Regions from separate parts of the Spartinivicinus ruber genome, predicted to be linked through region 1. Evidence: predicted binding sites of a transcription regulator. Region 1 holds the regulator's gene; the other holds the start of a gene.
What was found. The regulator LexA, encoded in region 1, represses DNA repair genes until DNA is damaged. The targets are predictions, from matches to a motif close to TACTGTNTANNTANACAGTA.
Positions count from the first base shown of each region.

Region 2: the regulator LexA is predicted to act here: its motif matches at 3,133-3,152, upstream of recA (recombinase RecA).

Region 1 covers NZ_CP048878.1:2,878,027-2,883,848, reverse strand. The annotation lists gene nagZ (beta-N-acetylhexosaminidase) at 1-842, opposite strand, end outside; gene G4Y78_RS13680 (L,D-transpeptidase) at 874-1,353, opposite strand; gene G4Y78_RS13675 (TetR/AcrR family transcriptional regulator) at 1,387-2,043, opposite strand; gene lexA (transcriptional repressor LexA) at 2,419-3,015, shown strand; gene G4Y78_RS13665 (SulA-like leucine-rich domain-containing protein) at 3,330-3,788, shown strand; gene G4Y78_RS13660 (oxidoreductase) at 3,827-4,858, opposite strand; gene G4Y78_RS13655 (glycerate kinase) at 4,862-5,822, opposite strand, start outside.
Region 2 covers NZ_CP048878.1:4,749,143-4,754,964, forward strand. The annotation lists gene G4Y78_RS21640 (lysophospholipid acyltransferase family protein) at 1-473, opposite strand, end outside; gene G4Y78_RS21645 (beta-ketoacyl synthase chain length factor) at 473-1,264, opposite strand; gene G4Y78_RS21650 (regulatory protein RecX) at 1,534-2,004, opposite strand; gene recA (recombinase RecA) at 2,049-3,071, opposite strand; gene pncC (nicotinamide-nucleotide amidase) at 3,223-3,711, opposite strand; gene mutS (DNA mismatch repair protein MutS) at 3,908-5,822, shown strand, end outside.

The DNA.
Region 1 (5,822 bases):
ACTAACAATAACTGACAGCCCGCTTCAAGCGCTGCTAATGCACGTGATGGATAATCACCCGCCTGACTCGCAGCGTGCATGGTTAAATCGTCACTAAAAATAATACCCTTAAAATTCAAAGACTCTCGCAACACCGTTTGTAGCCAATAACGAGAAAAACCAGCAGGCTCTTCTGCCACTTGTGGATATAAAACATGCGCAGGCATAATCCCATCTAACAACTGTTGCTTAATTAGTGCAGTAAATGGCAGCAGGTCAGCTTGCTCTATTTCGGTAAAGGGCCGATCATCACAGGCAATATCATGATGGGTATCTGCCGCTACACTGCCATGCCCTGGGTAATGCTTACCGACTGTTGCCATTCCTGCTTGTTTCATCCCTACACAATAGTTGCAGGCTAATTCAGCAACGGTCTTAGGCTGCTCTGCAAATGCACGAGAACCAATCACCTGACTGATGGGTAAACCTAAATCTAAAACGGGTGCAAAGCTTAAATCTATGCCTGAGGCAATCACCTCACTGGCCATTAACCAGCCTAAATCTTCTGCTAATTGACAGGCTTCAACTGGATTATGTTGATAGTGCTCCCCTAGCCGACAGGCAGCGGGTAGTTTGGTATAACCATTAACCAACCGTTGTACCCGCCCCCCTTCCTGATCAACCGTAATTAATAAATCTTGCCGTACTGCTCGGATTGATTCCAATAATGTTAATACCTGCTGGCGATCTACCACATTACGGGCAAATAAAATCACCCCAGTAACCGCAGGCTGGTTTAACAACCAACGCTCGTCATCCGTTAGCGATATTCCTGCTAAATCAACAATTACCTGACCTGGCATAGGATTTACCAATGTTTATTGTTTACTGAAATTAAGGCTCAATTATCACTTGTGTATATACTGGCATACGCTCAAATAGTTCAATAACTGCATTATTACGCATCCGAATACAACCGTGGGAGGCGGGTATTCCCATTGGTTCTGTGTCAGGGGTACCATGGATATAAATATACCGTCGCATTGAGTCCACTTTCCCCAAGCGGTTATAACCAGGTTCCTGTCCACTTAACCATAAAATACGGGTTAAAATCCAATCGCGCTGGGGAAACTGACTGGCTAATTTCTCATCATAGACTTCCCCTGTAAATCGTCGCCCAACAAATACAGCATTTAATGGGCAGTTAGCACCGATCTTAGCTCGAACAAGGTGTCGGCCCAACGGGGTTTGAAAGCTGCCTTGCTGCTGGCCAGTTCCATTCGCCGCTGTAGAAATCGGGTATTGTTTAATCAGTTGATTATCATCAAACAATTTAAGGGTTTGTTCGGCAATGGAAACATAAATAACAGGCATCACTCACCGTACACACGCATGTAAAATAAACGATTAAACCTCTAGGCTGGTAGCAGGCAAATCAGCTTTCATGCCTTGAGCTAAAAACGGCACCAGTCGTTTCATAACCGCAGGTACAGAGGTATGCTCGTTGTATTCACTTTCAGCAATATCCCGTAAAGCATCTAATCCAGACATAGTAAATGCCACTGAACCAACCATAAAATTAACACGCCAGAAAATTTCTACAGGTGGTAAATCTGGTGATGCTTGCACGACCAAACTAACAAAACGGCGAAACACATCTCCATATACTTGTTCAAGGTATTTGCGTAGATGTCCTTGAGACTGGCTAAAAGCTAGTCCTAGCAAGCGCATAAACACCGATAGGTCATTCTTGCCTCGAGCTTCTACAGAGAGTATTTGCTGAAATAGCAGATTAAGCAGCTGTTCTGGAGTGGGTTGACGATCGGCTAATGATGCTTCAAATTCATTAAGCTTCAAAGTGAGTTTTTTACAAAAAGGCTCCAAGAAACGTGCAAATACAGCCTGAATGAGCGCCTTTTTAGAGCCAAAATGATAATTCACTGCCGCTAAGTTTACTCCAGCTTTACTGGTAATAGTCCGTAATGACGTTTCGGCAAACCCCTTTTCTGCAAATAAAGCCTCTGCAGCATCTAATATTCGTTCAACAGTTTCTGATTGTGCCATAACAAATTTAAAATAATTAATTAAAAACCTTAGCCCCCTACCCTCATCAAAACTTGTCGTAAAAGCTGAGAAATATTTGGGCTAGGGCCTGTTATAATCTTCAAACGTTTTGAACATACGTTTAATACGTATACAAGTCAAGCAGGCTTTCCCTTTTCCTGCAAGTGATATTGAACGCTACAAAGTAAGGAAACACCCTGATAAAAAACAACAAGGTACTTGAAAACTATTGAAGGATAGGCAAAACTGGATATAATCACAGTAACTGTATAAAATCACAGCAGCAGTGTTAGCCTGCAATTATCTAAAGCATTATTAGATAAGCTGAAGCATATAAAACAGCAAAAATCCAAATGCGTATAAGGAGCCATCTCAATGGCTAAACTAACAGCCCGACAGGCTGAGATTTTTCAATTTATTAAAGACCATATCGAAGATACGGGTTTCCCACCCACCCGAGCAGAAATTGCCCGACAGCTAGGGTTTCGTTCAGCAAACGCTGCGGAAGAACACCTCAAAGCCCTTGCCCGCAAAGGCGCTATTGAAATTATTGCAGGCACATCTCGTGGCATTCGCATCCCTAACGAAACCCAGCAAGGCATCCCAGTGGTGGGTCAAGTAGCTGCTGGCTTTCCAATTTTAGCCGAACAGAATATAGACAACTACTGCCAGATACCCGCCAACTTTTTCAAGCCCCAAGCTGATTATTTTTTAACAGTAAAAGGGATGAGCATGAAAGACTGCGGTATTCTTGATGGTGACCTATTGGCAGTACATAAAACATCCGATGTACATAATGGTCAAATTGTGGTGGCTAGAATCGAAGATGAAGTCACTGTCAAACGGTTTGAGCGCAAAGGTGATGTTGTATTACTCCACCCGGAAAATAACGAATTCAACACCATTGAAGTGGATTTGCACGACGGAAACTTTACTATCGAAGGCATTAGTGTTGGGGTAATAAGACACTAAGATGCTACCAACGCCTCTCCCCTATGAGGAGAGGCAAAAGAGTTTTTAACGATGTTAGCTTTTAGTTAGTCATATCTAACTGTTTTCGCAACTCTTTATTTTTTCAACTCCTTCATCGCTTCAATTAAGCTGCCAATAAACCATGCACAATTAACTTGTTGCGACTTATTCTGCAGTTTTGCACATTTTCATCAACTCTGATCCACAATCTACTCCAATATGGTAAACACAGTGAATTAGGCCAAAGATATAAATTTTTTGTCAGTGATACACTCCAGCCATAATTAGCGAACATGATAATAGGAATTAATCTCATGGAGTACAGTGGCAATGAAAATGATTCCAAGCCCAACTGTAGTACACCTAGTCAGCCACCTCACTTTCCTCTATCAACGAGTCACAGCGGCTTTACTCATATTACAGAAATTATTTTATCTTCTGCTCGCGTACCACTGACATCGTTTATTCCACCTATGTTGGCCCAGCTAAGTCATCATGAAAAGCAGCGCTGGCTAACGGTTGTCTGCTCAAAGCAGTACCACAAGCTTACCTTGAAGTGGCTACAGGATGCATACATTAATAACAAACAGGTTTTATTTCTAACAGCAACCAATGAAGGCTCTATTAAGGACCTAACTTTACAGGCTTTATCTCTAGGTAAAAGTCATACGGTAGTTAGCTGGTTACCGGTGTTGGACGAAGCTACCTTATCGGCTTTAGAGATTGCAGCAAAAAAGGGTAACTGCCATGTTATTAATATTAGACAACGTTAACCAGCCTATTATTTTGCGCTACTTACAAGATAAGAAGATTATTTACCAACCAATGAAATCGTTTGACCGGTCTTGCTGCTCTGTTCAGCCAACTGAATTATTTTAATTACTGCTAACGCTTGCTGCGCAGTTACAGCCACTGTTTTATTTTGCAAAATTGCGTCTGAAATGTTAGCAAAATAATGCTGGTATCCTCCTGCTTGCGTGGGATGAATACTTTCCCCATTTTCTTGAAACAAGGTCCCATAATTTTTTTCTGCTTCATTTGCCCAATTTTCATGCTGAGGCGAAAGCCCTTGTTTTAGCTGTTCTTCTTGTGGATCAAGGCCATACTTTACAAAACTACCTTTGGTTCCCTCTAATTGAAAACGCAACCCAGGCCCTGCAGAAAATGGGCTGGAGCGTAACACCACTTCATGATTAGGATAATGCAATTGAACATGGAAATAATCAGTGGTTGGTGAGTTTTCCCTTAACCTTCGACAACATGCAGTCAGTGCCATCGGCCAGCCAAATAAACATAACGCTTGATCTATCAGATGAGGACCTAAATCATACCAAATCCCCGTCCCTTCACCTGCTTGTTCGCGCCAGCGTTGTCGTACGATTGGCCTAAACCGGTCAAAGTGAGATTCAAATAAACGTATTTCACCCAGTGCTTTCGAATCGATTAATTGTTTTATGGTTAAAAAGTCACCGTCCCAGCGACGATTGTGATAAGTCGACAGTATCAGTTCTTTTGTTTTTGCTAGTGAAATTAATTCTTCCCCTTGTTCTACTCGCGTAACAAAGGGTTTCTCAACAATAACATGTTTATTACTGAGTAATGCCAGCTTAGCGAATTCATAATGGGTATCATTAGGTGAAGTAATAATCACCAACTGGATTGTATCGTCTTGAATTAATTGTTCGGCTGTATCATAAACCTGAATATCAGGGTTATCGGCTAATACTTGTTCTCTTTTACTTGAGCTGATAGCTGTTAATTCAAACTCCTTTAAATAGTTAATAAAAGGCAAGTGAAAAGTCTGAGCAGAAAAACCATAACCGATAATACCTGTTTTTATCATCTATCAAACCTTAAAACTTTTAACAATTTTGGCAATATTAAATGCAGTGTCTTCAATATTCTGTGCGGCAGTTTTTAAAGCATCAGTTAAATTCATTACCCCTGGTACCACACTAAATACTGCATCAATCCCTTGCTGATAAACCGCTTGGTAGCCAGCTCCCATGCTACCTGCTAATGCTATTACACAACAATTATATTGTTTAGCCCGTTTAGCAACACCAATCGGCGTTTTACCATAAATAGTCTGGCTGTCTATTTTTCCTTCGCCAGTGATCACTAGGTCCGCGTCAGATAAATAAGTTTCCAGTTGAATAGTATCTAACACAATATCAACACCACTTTCTAACTGGGCATTAAATCCCCCTAATAAAGTAGCGCCTAAACCACCAGCAGCACCCGATCCCGGTGTTGAAGCAATATCCCGATTGAGTGCTTGTTGCATGACTTTAGCAAAATGGCTTAAATGGTTTTCCAACTGTTGCAGCATAGGCTCATCAGCACCCTTTTGAGGACCATAGGTATAGGTAGCACCTGTAGGGCCTAATAATTGGTTATCTACATCACAAGCGACTTTAAATTCAACATTTTCTAGCCTGCTATCTAAGGAGTTAAAGTCAATCTGTTGTAAATTAGCCAGCCCTTCTGCACCTAGCGAAATTACATCCCCTGCGGTATTTAATAATCTTGCACCTAACGCCTGCAACATACCAGCCCCTCCATCATTGGTGGCGCTTCCGCCTAGACCGAGGATAAATTGTTTAGCACCGGCATTCAGTGCTTCAATAATCAGTTCTCCTATACCATAACTGGTGGCTTTTAACGGGTTACGTTGCTGAACTGGTACTTTCGCCAAACCCACAGCCTCAGCCACTTCAATCACTGCTGTAACACCATCACCCAATACCCCCCAGCAGGCGTCAACGGGTGTTCCCATTGGTCCAGTTACGCGACAAGTAAACTTA
Region 2 (5,822 bases), 1.9 Mb from region 1:
GGAAATAAAATTAAACAACCGCCCTTTTTTAACGAATCTCGACATTGCAAAATAAGAGCCTCTGTATCCTGATTGCTAATATAACCAGCCGCTTTGACCACACCACGTAAAAACGGATTACGCCAAAGCGCCTGTTTTACCACACAATCCGCTTGTGGCAAGGCGGCAATCAATAATACTACATCCAGCAAGGAAGGATGGTTTGCAATAATAATTCGTCCCTTATCCGCTCTTAAGGTTTCCAGCCCTTTGATTTCGTAACTCATTACTCCTAAATAGTCGAGTAACTTGAGATAAAAGCGAAAACTCCAACTAATCAATTGCTGTGCACGATAGCGCCGCAGCCATTGGTCACGCCAAATTAAGTTAATTAGAGGAAACACCAATAGCGCTAATAAGAAACCTCCAATGCCAAACAATAAAAAGCTAAAACCAGTCGCTAGCACTCGCCAGATCAAATAGAGCTTCTTCATTACAAGTGCTCGTACTGCCACACCATTCGATCAGTGGTTACTTGTAACTGCTGATTTTCAGATAACAGGAGGCGAATAAATGCCAATGCCGGTGAGATTAACTGCTTTTGCTGAGAGCCAGCCTTTTGATAACTAAGCTGAACTGGTCTACCTGCTTGCTGGGATAGTATTAAACCCAAGCTAAAATAAGAACTGGACTCATCCTGAAACGCCTGATAAAAATCAGGCAACGGCATATGGGTAAATACCAACAGTACTCTATTCACCCCAGGCGTAGATAATTGCGATACAGCTTCTATCAAACTACAAGGAAAAGTATCCTTACCAGCTGCCAAAGCGGTTGTAGCAGCATTATCATTGAATAATACCCCATACCATCCTGCAGTGCTGTTATGGACTGACAAACCAAACTCGGTGGGTGATAGAGGCTCATTTACTGCTAATTGTTGAAGCATATGCTGCATCCGCTGAGCCTCACCATGTCGACTGGCAAATACTGTACGTACTGACGAAACTTCAGTTTTTTCCAGACATTCATGAGCAACAGCTAAAGCCATTTTAGCTTGCAGACTTAATCTTCTTCGCTGCCTAGCTGGTAACCAAGCTAAATCCGGCTGATTTTCAGTGACTGGTATCTCTGTTGCCCCCTCAGCCCACTGCTGCCAAGCGGCTTGATTGCTCAGGCCAGGAGCCCAGGCAGACCAGTTTTCAATTGAAAAAGTTAACTGCTGCATAATAATTGAGACTAGCGTTATTTCCCAATTCAAGCGGCCAAAACTACTGCCTAACATGGCACACCATGCGCCACTGACAATACCCGCTTACTTTCACAGGGTTATATGGGTGGCCTATGATCTACTAAAAACAAGTTAAAAGATAGGGGCTAGTCATAACAGCCTTGCATAGTAACCAGTTTCAAGGGAGACCAACAAAAAAGCGGGTACTATATCACAACCACCTGCTTGTTGAGAGCCTCGTCAAAACAATTTGGTGTTCTGCAAAGATTTATGAAAGCTCATCAGAATGCTCAAAACTTTCGATATCTGATGAAATATGGTGGCTAGAAGAATGACTCAGATGCAGTTTTTAGTGCTTGCTGGACTATATCATAGTCAAACCCACGTTGAATTAAATAGCGCTGCTTTTTTGCTATTAATGCTACATCGCTCCATTCAGCTACAGGATTAAACTTTTTTGCTAATGCAGCAACCGCTAATTGCAACCAGTCAATTTTCTGATTAGCTTCTAACACAGCCTCGACCATTGATTGCTCAATGCCTTTTAGCTGCATTTCTAGTTGAATGCGTTTTGGCCCCAAGTTTTTTTCAACACACCGACGAAAAATAGACTCTGCTGCGCGTTGATCAGACAAGTAACCTTCTTCACTGAGACTATCTAAAACGACTGACACTTGTTCTCCAATAAAGGAACGCATTTTTAATTTTTGCTTTAACTCTTGGGTCGAATGTTCACGACGAGCAAGCAGCCGTAAGGCTGCTTGTCGGATTTTATGAGGAGAGGAATTATTCATCAGTGTAGATACAAGTTATTTATAATATTTCCTACAACGTACCATTACACTTCTTCTACAACTGTCTCCTTTGATGGTGTTTCTATACCAAAGTGTTGACGGATTTTTTGCTCGATTTCAGTAGCTATTTCTGGATTATCCAGCAAGAACTGAGCAGCATTAGCTTTACCCTGGCCAATTTTATCACCGTTATAGGAATACCATGCGCCAGCTTTATCTATAACTCCTTGTTTAACACCTAAATCAACCACCTCTCCCATATGATAAATACCTTTACCATAAAGAATTTGGAACTCAGCCTGCTTAAATGGTGGTGAAACTTTATTTTTGACTACTTTGACCCGAGTCTCATTCCCAATCACCTCATCACCCTGCTTAACCGAGCCTATACGACGAATATCCAACCGAACTGATGCATAGAACTTCAAAGCATTACCACCAGTCGTCGTTTCAGGGCTGCCAAACATGACACCAATTTTCATACGGATTTGATTAATAAAAACAACCAGACAATTCGCTTGTTTGATATTACCGGTAATTTTACGTAACGCTTGAGACATTAGTCGGGCTTGCAAGCCAACATGTGCATCACCCATATCTCCTTCAATTTCTGCTTTGGGCGTTAATGCCGCTACTGAGTCAACAATAATCACATCCACCGCACCAGAACGAACCAGCATGTCAGTAATTTCCAATGCCTGCTCACCAGTATCGGGCTGAGACACATAAAGATCATCCACATTGACCCCTAGTTTTTCAGCATAAACAGGATCTAGCGCATGTTCCGCATCAACGAATGCGCAGGTAGCTCCTTTTCGCTGAGCTTCCGCAATGACCTGCAAGGTTAATGTGGTTTTACCTGAAGATTCTGGTCCGAAAATTTCAACTATTCGCCCTCTTGGCAGGCCACCAATCCCCAAAGCAATATCCAATGACAGTGAGCCAGTGGATATGGCAGGAATAGCTTCACGCTCATGGTCACCCATGCGCATAATGGCACCTTTACCAAACTGACGTTCAATTTGACTTAACGCTGCACTAAGCGCTTTCTTTTTGTTATCATCCATTAACTCACCTCGCCTCATAAGTTATAGATTCAATTTAGTAATCTGGTAAGTATCAGTGAGATACTGTATATTTACACAGTATTATTTCATACAACTTTATACTCAGCCAGTAAAATTTGCAAAAAAGTTAATCAATTTTTTAACAACAGGTTTAACTATTAAAGTGCTGTAGAATACCTTTTAATGCCTCAACCACAGCTTGCTTACGAACTTGCTCACGATCACCAGAGAAATGAAAACAGCAAGTTATCGTGGGATGTTCATGCAGTTGCCAAGCTATCCATACTGTGCCAACTGGTTTTTCTGCACTTCCTCCTTCAGGTCCTGCAATGCCGCTAATAGCAACAGCAAGATCTGCTTCACTGTGAGCAAGGGCACCATCTGCCATTTCGATTACTACTGCTTTACTCACTGCACCAAACTGAACCAAGGATTGTGCTGAAACTTCCAGCATTGACCGTTTAGCTGCATTAGAGTAAGTGACAAACGCACCTTCAAACCAGTTGGAGCTACCTGCAATTGAAGTCACAACTTGAGCGACCCAACCCCCGGTACAGGATTCTGCGGTAATTAGCTTCAGTTGCTGATCGATTAAAAACGTTCCTACTTGCTGGGCAAGTGCTTTTATTTCATCACTCATCGCATTTCACTTTTATCAAGTTTCGTAAGACTATCAATTACGTTAAGAAGTCAGTTGCAGACTATTTAATCAGTGAATCCTATATATACAACAATTGTTTTCCCAAATTAAGTTACATCCTAGGCTTAATCTAAAGCCATTAATTGCGTAGAATTATCGCCCCATTTCCTGTCACCAACAGAGCAATTAGTATCCAATGGCAAAAGTAACAACCCAAGCTTCAAAACATACGCCTATGATGCAGCAATATTTGCGGATCAAACAGCAACATCGCAATGAGTTGGTGTTTTATCGGATGGGTGATTTTTATGAGCTTTTTTATGACGATGCCAAAAAAGCCTCTCAATTGTTGGATATTACCCTGACTGCACGGGGAAATTCTGGCGGAGAGCCAATTCCAATGGCTGGCATTCCATTCCACTCAGCAGATAACTACCTGGCCAAGCTAGTTAAACTTGGTGAGTCAGTAGCCATCTGTGAACAAATTGGTGACCCTGCTACCAGTAAAGGTCCGGTAGAACGAAAAGTGGTAAGAGTTATCACCCCCGGAACCGTCAGTGACGAAAGCTTGCTGGAGGAGCGTAAAGACAATCTGTTAGCAGCATTCCATCAAAATAACAATCAATATGGCATTGCAACATTAGATATCAGTAGCGGCCGATTTCAGGTGGCAGAAGTCTCGGGAAAAGAGGCATTTTTAGCTGAATTAGAGCGATTAAACCCAGCAGAAATATTAGTGAGTGAAGACAGCCCTTTATTAGAGCAGCTTAAAAGTAGATCAGGAGTGCGCCGTCGACCAGTATGGGACTTTGATTTTGAAACAGCATTTAAAATGTTAACCCAACAGTTTCAAACCAATGACCTAGCAGGGTTCGGCTGTGACCAGTTAACCATTGCCATAGATGCTGCTGGGTGCCTAATGCAATACGCGAAAGAAACCCAGCGAACTGCTTTACCTCATATTCGCGGGCTGAGTATTGAGCGCCATGAAGAAAGTGTTATTTTAGACGCCGCTAGTCGTAGAAACTTAGAATTAGTAACCAATTTATCTGGAGGCAAAGAAAATACCCTGGCAGCCGTATTTGATAAAACAGCCACCTCGATGGGCAGCCGATTACTTTGCCGCTGGATAAACCGACCGTTACGAAATCAAGTTGAACTCAAACAGCGCCAGAAGGCAGTAAGTGCTTTATTGGCTGACTACAGCTATGAGCCATTACATCAAGCATTGAAACAAATTGGCGATATTGAGCGGGTACTAGCACGGGTAGCACTCCGCTCCGCAAAACCACGGGATCTGGCAAAGTTAAGGGATGCACTTCTGCAATTACCAGAGTTACAGGTTCAGCTGGCTAATATTCAATCCCCTCTCATTCAGCAACTGGGCCAGATTATTAGTGAATATCCGACACTTGCTGCGTTACTACAAAGAGCTATTGTTGATAACCCTCCCGTGGTCATTCGTGACGGAGGTGTTATTGCGGATGGCTATGATGCTGAGCTCGATGACTTACGCAATATCAGCGAAAATGCCAGTGAATTCTTACTGAAATTAGAGGCTCAAGAAAGAGAAGCAACAGGACTATCGACTTTAAAAGTGGGCTATAACCGAGTTCATGGCTACTTTATTGAAATTAGTCGCCAGCAGGCAGAACAAGCCCCTACTCACTACATTCGTCGGCAAACCCTCAAAAATGCCGAGCGCTTTATTACCCCTGAATTAAAAGAGTTTGAAGATAAAGCACTAAGCAGTAAAAGCCGGGCACTGGCCAGAGAAAAAGCCCTTTATGAGGGTTTACTGGAATTACTGTTAGAGCATTTAGCTCCCTTGCAAGATACCGCTGCAGCAATTGCTAAACTGGATGTCTTACAAAACCTAGCGGAACGTGCCGACAATTTAAACTTGTCCAAACCAACCTTATCGTCAAAGCCTGGTATTCAAATTAGTGAAGGTCGCCATCCAGTAGTTGAGCAAGTATTAGATGAACCATTCGTAGCTAATGACTTAAAGTTAGATAACCAGCGCCGTATGTTAATTATTACAGGGCCTAATATGGGAGGTAAGTCTACCTATATGCGGCAGGCAGCGTTGATTACCTTGTTAGCCCATA